DNA from 2 places in the Bacillus sp. TCT6 genome. Region 2 is predicted to be linked to the other one. Evidence: a T-box and tRNA genes for the amino acid it is inferred to sense, from the RefSeq annotation. Region 2 holds a T-box; the other holds one or more tRNA genes.

Region 1 (3,414 bases), 2.3 Mb from region 2:
CTTCATTATAAAAGATTAGCAATTTCTTACCATCGAACTACCTTACAGTTACCTTACAGAATTGTAAGATTTCAAAAAGGGATTGAAAAACACCTCATATCGCTTGAGGTGCTTTCACGAAATTTCTCTATAATCACTTGCAAAATTAGCTTTTTTCTCTTGGTTACTTTTCGGCGAATCGACTCTTAGACTAATAGATTTACTAAATAATTTAGGATCAAAATAATTATGCGTTACTTTTCTTAACTTACCTTCAGATATTTTCGTATTACAAGAAAACAAAAAATGAAAATCATGTTAATATATTTTTGTACAATTAAGAATTTAATTTACAAGGGGGATTATATATGTTCAAAAAAGTAGCTGCCGATGTTTTAGGGTTAAGCGATGTAGGTTCTGTCATTACACCGAAAGATTACGATAAAGTTGATGCTGATGATTACGTGATGCACGAAGATGGAGAGAAAATTTATTTTCTAATTAAATCCAAATCAGATGAATATTGCTTCACAAACAAAGGATTACTCCACCTAGATGGTACAAGCGCAACAAGTAAAAAACGCACACTGCGCCGCTATAGCTATAGTAAATATCAAATTAAAAACGTAGCACTTGAAACTGCAGGAACGATTGATTTAGATATAGAAATTAAGTTTCAAATGGGAGATGAGCATTACTCAATTGATGTTCATAAAAAACATATTGAAGAATTAAAAGATTTATATAAGGCTTTACTTAAAATTGAAGAAATTTCATACGACAACGACATTACTTTACAATATGCACATAAAAGTTTAGATATGGCATCTAATGCTTTCAGCCGTATTTCAAACGCACAAGTAAACTTAGCAGAGCAATTTAAAGAGATGAACGAGATTGCCTTTAACTGGCTTGTTGATACGAAGAAACAATACAATGTGAAAGATTATGGTTTTGTATTTGAGAAGTTTATTAATAACTAATTTAAAACAAAAAACCTTGTTATCAAAAGATAACAAGGTTTTTTTAGCGTCCCAGGAGAGATTCGAACTCCCGCTCCGCCCATTCCGTACTATTTTATATATTTTGATCGCAGTCTTAATATATCTTCTCCTTCGCGAATGCCTGCCGATCCCTTCCTCACATTTTTTACGACAGTCCAATTCGGATTAGTTTCATCACCGATGTTCTGTACTGTAAAGTTGCCGTCACCATATTTCCGTTGACCTTCTGCCAATTTCTCCGTTAAATCATTCTCTTTTGTTCTCGCCATCTTTGCGCCATCTCCCTTTTTATACAACCTTCTTAAACTGTCCAACTAATCACACGTCCAGTCAATTGGAGATTCTCGTTTTCCGCTTCTATTAATTGTAACACACTATCAGGGATAAGTTCCGATAACGGCTACTCAATCACACTAGAATGGTAAAAACTTTTATAACATTGCAAGTGAACAATTAGGAGAATCTGGATATGGATTTGAGTTCTACCATAAGCCTATTGATTCTTTAAATTAAATATGAGGAACAGGGCGCATAAAGTGTAACTTTAATCAACCCTCACCAATCGGACTTTTACGGACAGCCCGACCCCACCTAACTTCTTTGCTTCCGCTGAATTTTGAGGTGGGGGTCTTACTGCCCGGCAAATAGCGGGATAAACGGCGCTCTTTTTATTTAAGAAAAAGAAGTACATATGCAACTGCTTAATATCGAAGGAAAGGTCGCAGATATTAAGAATGAACTACACTTATAACCCAAACATCAATTTTTAGACAAACAAAAACCTTGTTATCAAAAGATAACAAGGTTTTTGTTAGCGTCCCAGGAGAGATTCGAACTCCCGACCGTACGCTTAGAAGGCGTATGCTCTATCCGGCTGAGCTACTGGGACATGGAGCGGGTGAAGAGAATCGAACTCTCGACCAGAGCTTGGAAGGCTCTTGTTTTACCACTAAACTACACCCGCATATGTTATTTTCTTTTCTTCGTTAGCGCCGTTGCCCTATCGACAATATTTATTATATGTATAACCATACATAAAGTCAACACCTTTTTTAAAAGAGGATAAATTTTATTATCCTCTTTTAAAAACTGCTTGTTCAACTAGTTGTCCGTCTAATGTTTCAAAACGAACTTCCATTTGATTTTCATCCATTTCTAATACAGCAAATGTCTTTTCTACACGCTGACGTGGTAATAAAATACTGCCTGGATTAATAAATAAAACGCCGTCGATTAATTCCGCACCTAATACGTGAGAATGTCCGAAGCATGCAACTTGCGCTCCTACTTCTTCCGCATGGTACGCTAGCGTTTGTAATGTCATTTTCACATTATGGCGATGTCCATGCACAACTAAGAAGCGAATTCCATTTACATCAGTTACAATTTCATCTTGAAAGTTAGCATAATCACAGTTTCCTTTTACAACACGGAAACCTTGCATTTCTTCATGAGCAGGCGTTAGCTCTGAATCACCGCAATGAATCATGATATCTACTTTCCCTTCATATTTCTTTTTCAACTGCTGTAATTCCTTCACAGAGCTATGACTATCGCTTACGATTAAAGCTTTCATCATACTCTCTCCCTTATTCTCCTAAAAACCATTCCGGGATTTTTTCTTCTAACTTACGAAGAGCACGACCACGGTGGCTAATAGCATTTTTCTCATCTGAACTTAATTCCGCCATTGCTTTTTTGTATTCTTCCACATAAAAGATCGGATCGTATCCAAAACCATTTTCTCCGCGGCGTTGTTCTAAAATAAATCCTTCACATGTCCCATTTACAATGACAGGCTTTTTATCACCTTCAGGGAAAGCAACTGCTAATGCACAATAGAAACGTGCTTTACGCTTTTCAAAGTCAATGCCATTTAATTCTTGTAACACTTTATCGATATTTGCTTGATCATTTTTCGGTTCACCAGCAAAACGCGCTGAATACACTCCTGGTTTTCCGTTTAAAGCATCTACAATAAGACCCGAATCATCCGCAATTACGATCGAATTCAGCTGTCTACTCAAACTATCCGCTTTTAAGATCGCATTTTCTTCAAATGTTTCACCTGTTTCTTCAACTTCTTCAATATGAGGAAAATCGTGTAATGATTTTACTTCTAAATCAAATCGCTCAAATAACTCAGCAAACTCACGTACTTTACCCATATTTTTTGTCGCTACAACAACTTGTTTCATACTTTCCACCTCTACTCTATATGAGATACGATGTCGCCTAAAGCTTCTTTTTGCATATCAATCAGTTGGAAAATGCCTTTTTCCGCAGCATCAAGTAGTTCATTTAACTGCGCTCTACTAAACGTCGCTTCTTCTCCAGTTCCTTGCACTTCAACAAATTGGCCTTTTCCAGTCATAATCACGTTCATATCAACGTCTGCTTTAGAATCTTCTGCATAGTTTAAATCTAAAAC
Region 2 (3,414 bases):
CTTGAGGGAATTTATTAAGTAATTTTACGACACTCCAGCTATGATCATCTTTTAAAGCAAACGTACATGTTTCAAATTCTACACTTTCTTTTCTTAAAATAGAGCAAGCACGTGCATGTGTGTACTGTACGTACGGGCCTGTTTCTCCTTCAAATTTCAGCATGTTTTCTAATGAGAATTCAATATTGTGCATACGCTCATTTTTTAAATCGTGGAAAATAACTGCCCCTACACCGACTTGCTTTGCTACTTCTTCTTTCTGTTTTAAGTTTGGGTTTTTCTCTTCAATATTTTGTTTTGCAAGTTCAATTGCTTCCTCAAGTACTTCTTCGAGTAAAATAACTCTTCCTTTACGTGTCGACATTTTCTTACCATCTTTTAAAATGAAGCCAAACGGTACGTGTTCCATACCATCAACCCAAGTATAGCCAAGTTTTTTTAATACAGTGAAAAATTGATTGAAATGTAAGCTTTGTTCTGGACCAACAACATATAGCGCTTTATCAAACCCATAAGTGTTTTGACGATATAAAGCTGCTGTTAAGTCACGCGTTGCATAAATCGTCGCACCATCTGATTTTCTAATTAAGCAGGGCGGCATTCCTTCTTCTTCTAAATTAACGACTAATGCGCCTTCTGATTCTTCAAGCAAATCATGCTCTTCTAAAATCCCAATAAAATCTTCCATTAAGTTATTATAAAATGCTTCTCCTTGAAAATTAGTAAATTCAACACCGAGAAGTTCATAAATGCGAGAAAATTCTTTAAGGGACTCATGACGGAACCAATTCCAAAGCTCTACCGCTTCTTCATCACCTTCTTCTAATTTCTTAAACCAAGCACGTCCTTCTTCTTCTAGTTCTTCGTCGTCTTTTACCTCTTCATGGAATTGGACATATAACTTAAATAGCTCACGTATTGGATCTTCTTTAACTACTGCTTCATTTCCCCATTTTTTATAAGCCGTAATTAACTTTCCAAACTGTGTTCCCCAATCTCCTATATAATTAATCCCTACAACTTCATAGCCACATTTTTCAGCGATATGTTTCAGCGAATTTCCTATCATTGTAGAACGTAAATGCCCCATCGAAAAAGGTTTCGCGATATTAGGAGAGGAATAATCAATTACTACTGTTTTTTCACAGCCAAAGTGGTTTTGACCGAACTCTTCTTTCTCCGCTAAAACTGTTTTTAATACTGCATCACTTACAGTTTCACGATTGAAAAATACATTTACATAAGGACCAACGGCTTCTACTTTCATAAAAAACGGATTATTTAATTTCTCAGCAACTTCCTTTGCGATAAGAGCTGGTGCTTTTTTATATTGCTTCGCTAATGAAAAGCATGGGAACGCTGCATCTCCAAATTCATCTTGTTTCGGTGTTTCAATTAAATCTAAAATTTGTTTTTGCGTTAATTCATTCGTGAAAATATTAGATAAACTTTCCGCAAACTGCATTTTATAATCCATGATACAACCTCCTTATTTTTTAAAACACAAAAAACTCGTCTCTAAAAAAGAGACGAGTTTTAACCCGTGGTACCACCCTTGTTGTTCGTTACGAACCACTTTCCCGTTTATAACGAGGACAGGGGGCCTCGGCTTTCTCTACTATTCGTTCAAGAAGCATCTCCGAAGTGCGCTTCATCTTTTTCTTCCGTACTAGGCTCACACCATCCCTAGCTCGCTTTCCTTCTAAAAAAGACTACTCTCTTCATCACAGACAGTATATTTAATTAATTATTGCTTATTATACATCTTTTCAAACAATTAGCAAGGGTCAATTACACCAAAGTGAAACTTAGCACTTTTTCTTTTGTATACATAAAAATTGTGTTTTTCAAATCTAGAACTACGAAAATGATCTTTTAAAACGACACGTTTTCTCGCCACTCGTTTTGCCTCCGCAATTGTTTCGTCAGTAATATCATGATACAAAGCGAAGTGTTTTAATCCTTTAATTCCGTCGGATTCTATGACAGTTTCTTCAAACATCGGATCAAGGTAAACGACATCGTAACTATTGTCTTCACATTGCGCTAAAAATGAAAAATGCTCCGTTTGCTTTACTTGAATTCTTTGCATTGCTTCATCAATTTCAGAAACGGATGAAGACCATGTTTTCAAACCATTTTCCATAATATAAGCCATATACTCATTGCCTTCAAGTCCTGTTACTTTTCCGCTTTCACCAACAACATAACTAGCTACAATACTATCTGATGCCATCCCGAGCGTACAATCTAACACTGTCATTCCTCTCTCTAATTGCGTGGCTTGTACAAACGGATCGTGTTCTCCACGCATTAACCTTTTTACACGAAACATCGCTGAGTTCGGATGAAAGAAAAACGATTCTTCCGTACCTTTCGGATAAATAGCTAATCGGTTCTTCCCTACGACAAGCACATCTTGTTCATACTGCTCATGCAGCTTATGTACTGGTATGTCATTACGTTTAACGAATGAACGATTTAATTCTGCGGCTACCTGCTTTGCATAATCTGTCATTTCTTTATTCGTTCTTCCTGCTGTTGTTACGATCATTGTTTCACCTCTATATAAAGAAAAGAGGGAGATTTACTCTCCCCCTTCTTTAGCAATTCTTTTCGAAAGCTTGCTCTAAGTTCGTAATAATTTCGTCCATAGTTGCACCTTCAATTTCATGACGGTGAATGAAGTGAACAACTTCTTTTCCATTTAATAATGCCATAGATGGTGAAGATGGAGGGATTTCTCCGAAGTATTCACGCATTTTTGCGGTAGCATCTTTATCTTGACCTGCGAATACAGTTACAAGATGATCAGGTTGTTTTTCAGCACGAACAACCGCTTGACCTGCTGATGGACGTGCTAAACCAGCTGCACAACCACAAACAGAGTTTACAACTACTAAAGTTGTACCTGATGTATTTTCCATAAATTCTGTTACAGCTTCTTCTGTAGTTAACTCTTCAAACCCAGAACGCACTAACTCTTGGCGCATTGGGATTACCATTTGGCGCATGTATTCTTCATAAGCATTTGACATCTTGTAATCTCTCCTTCAACTTTCATTCCAAATTCATCATATCACGCTCTATTACTAGGTGCAAAAGAAAGATTACGATGATTTCATTTTTTTGTAGGGATTTCACAAACCCCACCGCGGCAATGTCCAACTGGGACAAGTTTTCTATTGTTAGCGATATAATCGTATACTTTACTTCCAAAACCAAGTACGATAGATAGCTTTATAAAAGGAACGGCAAACCAATAAGATGGTACGGCCTTTGCTAATACATCTATGCTCTGAATGCCGTCATACCACTTATTATTTTTAAAAATATACAGTCTTTGTTCCATCTTACTTTGTAGTTCTTGAGAAAGCTCATACTTCTCAACTACATCTTCATCTCGAAATGAAA

What was found. The T-box of region 2 lies ahead of argS (arginine--tRNA ligase). A T-box ahead of a tRNA ligase gene usually reads a tRNA of that ligase, here a tRNA-Arg.
Region 1: it encodes a tRNA-Arg, which carries the amino acid that the T-box ahead of argS (arginine--tRNA ligase) is inferred to sense. The anticodon was not compared.

The regions. Positions count from the first base shown of each region.
Region 1 covers NZ_JBVYHX010000001.1:4,136,247-4,139,660, forward strand. Annotated here, with positions in the region: gene AC0ONG_RS21095 (PH domain-containing protein) at 348-962, shown strand; gene AC0ONG_RS21100 (hypothetical protein) at 1,052-1,252, opposite strand; tRNA gene AC0ONG_RS21105 (tRNA-Arg) at 1,799-1,872, opposite strand; tRNA gene AC0ONG_RS21110 (tRNA-Gly) at 1,874-1,947, opposite strand; gene AC0ONG_RS21115 (metallophosphoesterase) at 2,056-2,559, opposite strand; gene AC0ONG_RS21120 (XTP/dITP diphosphatase) at 2,573-3,181, opposite strand; gene rph (ribonuclease PH) at 3,193-3,414, opposite strand, start outside.
Region 2 covers NZ_JBVYHX010000001.1:1,855,004-1,858,417, reverse strand. Annotated here, with positions in the region: gene argS (arginine--tRNA ligase) at 1-1,477, opposite strand, end outside; T-box leader at 1,523-1,737, opposite strand; gene AC0ONG_RS09550 (class I SAM-dependent methyltransferase) at 1,778-2,554, opposite strand; gene AC0ONG_RS09545 (BrxA/BrxB family bacilliredoxin) at 2,604-3,038, opposite strand; gene AC0ONG_RS09540 (thiol-disulfide oxidoreductase DCC family protein) at 3,122-3,414, opposite strand, start outside.